2 regions of the Streptomyces zhihengii genome follow, and region 1 is predicted to be linked to the other one. Evidence: riboswitches for the same ligand, from Rfam matches in the RefSeq annotation. Region 1 holds a riboswitch; the other holds the start of a gene.

Region 1 (3,362 bases):
GCGGGCTCCGCCAGCAGGAACTCCTTCTTCTGCTCGACGCTTCCGGCGCCGGCGTAGTCGTAGATCGCGATGACCTCGGGCCTGCGGGCGACGACCTGCTCCCAGGAGACGTCGCCGAAGACGTCGTCGAGGTCGGCGAACACGTTGCGCCCGCCGGCGAGCCGGATGATCTCGGTGCCGAGGCTCCGGCCGCCGGCCGTGAAGGCGCTCTTGTCCCCGCTGTCGTAGACGAAGACGGGCGTCTCGCGCTCGCCGTCGACCTCGGCGGTGGCGGTCCGCACCCGGCCCCGGAGGTCGGCGACGAGTGCGTCGGCCCGGTCCCGCACGCCGAACAGGCCGCCGATGGTGTCGATCTCGTCGTAGACGTCCTGCATCGAGACCTTCTTCTTCCCGCAGTACTCGCGGTTGAGGTAGGTGTCGATGCCGGCGTCGGCGAACGCCTCGCGGGACCGCCCGTCGTTCTCGGCGAAGGCGCTGGCGTAGCCGCCGTAGACGAAGTCGGGCTCGGCGTCGAGGATCTTCTCGAACGACGGTTCCTTCGCCGACAGTTCGGGGACGGCCGCGAAGTCCTCGCTCAGTCCGGGGAGGACGGCGGAGTCGGGGAAGGCGGTCCCGATCATCCGGTCCTTCAGACCGAGGGAGAGCAGCAGTTCGGCCGGGTGCTGGTGGATGGTCACCACCCGGGAGGGCGGCGCCTCGTAGGTCGTGCGGACACCGCAGTTCTCCACGGTGAGAGGGAAGCCGTCCGCCGCGGCCGCCGCGGGCTTGTCCTGCCGCGGGGCGCCGGGCGCGCCGCAGCCGGTGAGAAGGACCGCCGCCAGTGCGGCGACGGCTCCGGCCGTGCGCACGGCACGGCGGCCGGGCCCGGTGTCGGGCAGGGCGAAGGGACGGGGCATGCCGTCGTACACGTAAAGCCTCCTGCGGAGTCCGCGCTCCTCGGATCGGGCCCGCGACAGGCCAGTGTCCTGACTTCCGGATCGGCGTTCCCCGGCCTTCCCGCGCTGCGCGCAGTGGCTCATGGAGGGGTCGGCTCCCCGGTCACAGTGGCGGGACCGTGCCGGATTCGCACCGGCTTCCTGTCTCCCGTCGCGGCGATGACCTGTTGATCCTATGGTTCCCCGGGAAAACGGCAAAGGGCGCACCCCGGCACCGGGAGCGGCACCGCCCCGGCGCCCGCACCGGCGCCTGCCGGCACCGGTGTTGTCGGTCCCCGGTGTTAGCGTCGCCGCCATGGCAAACCGTTCGTACCTCTACTCCGCCGACTCGATGCCGAACGACGCGGAGATCCCCAAGCCGGTCCGCTGCATATCCGAGCACAACTGGGACATCCCGCTCGCGCACAAGCTCCTGGTGGGGCGCGGCACGACGATCGTCCCGTCCATGATCTGGAACCCTCCGATCGGCATCGCCGCGGAGTACGCCGGAGGGGCGGCCCTGCTCGGCGACCTCCTGCGCGCGGTCGGCCGGGGCCTGGAGGACGACGCCGAGTTCGCCGCGTGCGTCGCCGGGACCACGGCCCACCTCGCGAAGCAGCAGGCGAAGTACTTCGTCCTGGAGACCGGGGAGATCGTCTCGATGACGGACGACGACCCGGCGGAGAGCGTGCGGCGTCTGGCGTCCTCGGAGATCCCCGCCGCCGTCGCCGAGGCCGAGGCGGCGATCGCCGGCCGGAACGACGCGTGGCTGGCCTCGGTCCGGTCCGACTGGCAGCGGCACTTCGCGTCCTTCTACGGCGACGCGCTGTACTTCTCCTTCCCCGGCTGACTCCGGCTGATCCGACCCGTGGAGCGGCGCCCGGCGCTCACCCGGCGCTCCGGGCCCGTTCGACGACGCCTCCCGCGCGGAGGCCGGGCGACGCCCCGGGCGGGGTCCCGGCGCGGGGCGGGCATGGTGCCGGGCCCGTCAGACGGCCGGTGCGCCGACCGTCCCGCGGGTCATGGCGCGGTACCGCTCGGCGAGTTGCCGCGGGCTGTGCGGGCCGTCGGCGCTGTACCACTGGGCGACGCCGGTGCACATGGTGACGACGGCCCGGGAGACGTCACGCGGGTACGCCGTGGTGAAGACCTTCCGCGCGACACCGTCCTCGATCACGCCGTCCATCAGGCGCTGCTGACGGTCGCGGGCGCCGATGTAGGTGGTGCGCGCCTGTCCGGTGAGGCTGCGGATCTCGCTGGAGGCGATGAAGGCGAGGTCCCTGCGGTGCGCGTGGAACAGCACGAGGCATTCCACCAGCAGGTCAAGCCGTCGCGCGGCGTCGTCGCCGGCCTCCTCCAGGGCGGCGAGGCTGCGCTGCCACAGGTCGTCCATGGCATGGGAGACGATCGCGACGAGCAGGGCCTGCTTCGAGGGGTAGTGGTAGTAGAGCCCCGGCACCGAGAGCCCGGCGCGTGCGGCCACCGCGCGGATCGAGGTGCCGTGGTAGCCGTGCTCGACGAAGCAGGCCAGCGCGGTCCCGAGGATCGGCGGCAGGGTGCCGTCGGGGTACGACCTCCAGCCCGTTTCGGCCTGACTGCTCGCCACCGTGCACCTCTCCCCCGGATCTTCGCCGTGTCGGCACAGTATGCAGCGCCGGTCCGGCACGCCCGATGACGGGCCTCTTGACATGCCCTCGGCACCACCCTTCACTTTACCGAGCGATCGCTCGGTAAACGAGCGGCCGATCGGTATCCGGATGTCCGGGTCAGTGCGGGCGGGAAGCACCGCGGACGGGAAGGACGGCACATGACGGCGAACGAGGAGCCCGGGCGGGGCGCGCCGGCCCCCGAGGCCTTCACCCATCTCCCCGACGAGGTGGAGGAACTGCGGGCGCGTACACGCCGGTTCGTCCGCGAGCAGGTGATCGGCGCGGAGCCCCCGCCGGGCGGCCGGCTCGACCGGGCGACCCGTGACCGGCTCCAGGCGGCGGCGAAGGAAGCCGGCGTCTTCGCTCCGCACGTGCCGAAGGAGTACGGCGGGCAGGGCCTGCCCCTCGTGCACTGGTCGCCGATCCTCCAGGAGGCCGGATACTCGCCGATCGGCCCGAGCGCCCTCAACTGCATGGCCCCCGACGAGGGCAACATGCACCTGCTCAACCTGGTGGCGACGGAGGACCAGAAGCAGCGCTTCCTCGTGCCGCTGGCCGCGGGGGAGGTCCGGTCGTGCTTCGGCATGACCGAGCCCCACCCGGGAGCCGGATCCGACCCGGCGGCGCTGCGGACCACGGCCGGACGCACCGCCGGCGGCTGGGTGATCAACGGTCACAAGCGGTTCACCAGCGGCGCCGTGGGCGCCGCGTTCTGCATCGTGATGGCGCGGACCCCGGCCGTGGACGGCTCGCCCGAAGGGGCCACCATGTTCCTCGTCGACATGGCGAACCCCGGCAT
Region 2 (3,362 bases), on a different contig from region 1:
CGTGTGGGCCACGACGTTCGGTGGCACGCTCGTCGACAAACGGGCGGACGGCGGGAACATCACGGTCGTCACCCACAACGTCCGCGAGGACAACCCCGATCCGGCAGGCACCGCGCGGGCCGTGGCCGCCGCCGACGCCGACGTCGTCGCTCTGCAGGAGCTGAACGGAACGGCCACGGCGGCCTATCGCAAGGCAATGGACGGCCACTACGCCCACCGGTCCGTACAGGGCACGGTCGGTCTGTGGAGCCGCTATCCGATCACCGACAGCGCCCCGCTCGACATCGCGCCCTGGCCCCGTGCCCTGCGCGCGACGGTGCGGACACCGCACGGCCCGGTCGCCGTCTACGCGGTCCACCTGCCGTCGGTGCGGCTGTCGCCCGCCGGCTTCGGCACGCGGGCGCGCGACTCCGCCGCCCTGCGCCTCGCCGCCGCCCTGCACGACGAGCCGCTCCCCCGGGTCGTCGTGGTGGGCGACCTCAACGGCACCGTCGGGGACCGGGGGCTGTCCCCGGTCACCTCCCGACTGCGCTCCGCCCAGGCCGAGTCCGGCGCCGGATTCGGCTTCAGCTGGCCTGCCGCGCACCCGGTGGCCCGCATCGACGAGATCCTGCTCCGGGGCATCACCCCACGCGCCGCCTGGAACCTGCCGGCCACCGGCAGCGACCACCTGCCGGTGATGGCGGCACTGCGACTGTGACGCCGGAGGTGATCTCCGAGGGGCGCGACGCCGTCCGGCCGAGGTCTGCTGTCGGTACCGGCCGCTAGGTTGCTCGTATGCGTCCCGAGATGATCGAAAAGCTGGATCGAGTCCGCGAGAAGGCGCTCGCGCGCGGCGTGCCGTCCGCGGACGTCGAGAGGTGGCTGGCCGCCGCCCGCCCGTGCGTGACCCTGGCCCCGGACATCGACGGTCCGGTCGTCGGGCGCCTGGGCGGCCCCGTGCTGCTGCCCGCCGACGCCCCCCAGGTCCCGGACCGGCTGCGCCTGATCGCGTCCCTGGACCTCGCGGCGATACCGGAGCGCGCGACGAGTCTCCCGCTGCCGCCTGACGGCCGGCTCCTGCTGTTCGCCCACATCGACCACGACGAGGCAGAGGCATCGGGCAGGGCCGTGTACGTCCCGGCCGGTACACCCGTCGAGGAACGCCACGGCGGCGACGGCGGCACGTGGGGCCACCCGCTGAACGACATGGACTCCCTCCTCCAGGGGGATCTGCGGCTGGGTCACGATGTGTCCCTGCCGGACAACTCGGTGCTCTTCGACCCGGACGAACACCCCCGTGCCGCGGATCTGCGCGCGGCGTGGTCGCAGGTGCGGGAGGAGGACTGGGGGCGCCTGGCAGGCACTCACCTGCAGCTCGACGGCTACTCCACGGACTCCTACGGCGAGGCCGACCCGATCACCGGGGCCGCGGCGCGGGCGGCGCTGGCCGCGGGGAAGGCGGTGCCCGGGACGGCCGGCCCGTGGGAACAGCCCGGCCCCGAGGACTGGGCGCTGCTCGCCCAGTGGAGCGGCCACATCGACGGCTACGTGTACTGGCCGATCGCCAGGAAGGACGTGGCGGCACGGCAGTTCGACCGGGCCGGCGTGCTGGGGTTCTTCGAGGGCCCGCTGTGAGGCTCCGGCTGCCGAGGCCCTGACGTCACACCGTCCCGGACCGGTCGACGCCCGAAGGCGGCGGCCGTCCGCTCGCATGCCGTCCCACACGCACCTCCCCGGTCGCTCCTGCTGGGTCCACACCAGAAGTCGGCCGGTGCCACGGGCGGGTTCCCGGGAGGTGCAGTGGCGTGCGTCACAGCAGCACGCGCGCGAGGGGAGCAGTGCCACCGGTCGCGCGACTGGCGCAGAGGCGCCGTTCTCCGCGACCCGTCGCCGTGTGCGGCGGACGCTCTGCGTCAGCCGGGGCTGCCGGGCGTGTCCGGGTACGGGACGGCCTGGGCCGTTCAGGTACGCCGCGCACGCGCAGGGCGGACTGACACACCGTCACCGTCACTTCCGCCCCACCCGTTCGCTCACGGCGTGTCACCGGTGACAACGAGACATTCTCGGGGGCGCTCTGTCGCGACACGAACAGGCCACCTACGCTGATCCGCGCAGTCGGTTCGCACCGCCGGCCAGGCGGTGCGTCGCAAGAGGGAACCCGGTGGAAATCCGGGACTGTCCCGCAGCGGTGAGTGGGATCGAAAGCCGTCATCAGCACTGGGGGTCGTGCGGGACCCCGGGAAGCGACGGCCGGTAGGCGCAGGAACCGGGCAGTCGCCCGTCCTGCACGCCCACGAGTCCGAAGACCTGCCACTGCGCGCGTGCCACCGGCACGCGCTGTTCGCTGCGGCCTCGTGGGTTGGGCCGGTGGTGCGCTGGAACCGTGCGCTCACGCGTGCGCTCTCGCCGCCCCGAACCCCCGGGTCCGGCCGACGAGAGAGGACACGGCGTGACCACCGCACACCTCGACGACCGGCCCGTGCCGGTCCGGACGGCACACCTCACCCCATGCTGACGCCCGATGCCGCTCCGCTGGGCCGCGGCTTCACCGGTGTCTGCCACGGCACCCTCGGAGAGCTCTACCAGGGCCCGCTGCGAGCCGGGCCGGACCCGGACATCGCCGTGGTGTCCTTCCCCTTCGACCGGCATTCCTGGGTCCACTTCACCCCGGAGGGGGGTCCCGGGCCGCTGCCCGGATCCCTCCCGCTCGGCGAGAAGACACAACGGGCCGTGCGCCTGTTCCTGGAGCGTACGGGGCGCACCCTGCCGCCCGGGCGCCTCAGCGCCCACAGTGATCTCACCGTCGGGGTGGGGATGGCCAGTTCCACCGCCGACATCGTCGCGGCGCTGCGCTGTCTGTTCCGGGTCTTCGCGCTGCCGGAGGACCCGGACGCGGTGAGGGATGTGCTGGCCTCGATCGAACGCGCGGACAGTGTCTTCCTCGAGGAGTTCGCCCTGTACCTGAGCGCACGCCACCGGGTGGTGCGCCGGCTGGGCACCGGAACGGTCTTCCACACCGCCTTCGTGACGGAGCCGGGAACGGTCGACACCTCGGCCACCACACCGGTGCTGCTCCGGCACTACCGGCGCCGCGGCGACGAGTACGAACGCTGCCTGACGGACCTGCTCAAGGGGTTCTCCACCGGTGACGCGCCCGCCGTCGCCCGCGCGGCCACCACCAGCGCCGTGCTCTCCCAGGAAGCCCTGCCCAAGCGGACCTTCTCGGCGGTGCTGGCGCACCGCGAGGAGTTCGGCGCGGACGGCGTCTTCGTCGCGCACACCGGCTCGCTCGTCGGCTACCTCTTCGCCCGGCGGCCCGCTCCCTCCCTCAAAGGAGAACTCTCCGCGTTCTACCGCTCCCTCGGACACCCGTGCACGTT

The links. Region 1 has a riboswitch for cobalamin ahead of JE024_RS33205 (ABC transporter substrate-binding protein). Riboswitches for the same ligand answer to the same signal wherever they lie in the genome.
Region 2: linked by a shared signal. The riboswitch ahead of JE024_RS02260 (GHMP family kinase ATP-binding protein) and the one ahead of JE024_RS33205 (ABC transporter substrate-binding protein) in region 1 are both predicted to bind cobalamin.

What each region holds. Positions count from the first base shown of each region.
Region 1 covers NZ_JAFEJA010000002.1:1,254,489-1,257,850, reverse strand. The annotation lists gene JE024_RS33205 (ABC transporter substrate-binding protein) at 1-908, opposite strand, end outside; cobalamin riboswitch at 939-1,116, opposite strand; gene JE024_RS33200 (DUF7822 domain-containing protein) at 1,231-1,764, shown strand; gene JE024_RS33195 (TetR/AcrR family transcriptional regulator) at 1,903-2,520, opposite strand; gene JE024_RS33190 (acyl-CoA dehydrogenase family protein) at 2,722-3,362, shown strand, end outside.
Region 2 covers NZ_JAFEJA010000001.1:527,305-530,666, forward strand. The annotation lists gene JE024_RS02250 (endonuclease/exonuclease/phosphatase family protein) at 1-700, shown strand, start outside; gene JE024_RS02255 (DUF1963 domain-containing protein) at 778-1,617, shown strand; cobalamin riboswitch at 2,081-2,311, shown strand; gene JE024_RS02260 (GHMP family kinase ATP-binding protein) at 2,491-3,362, shown strand, end outside.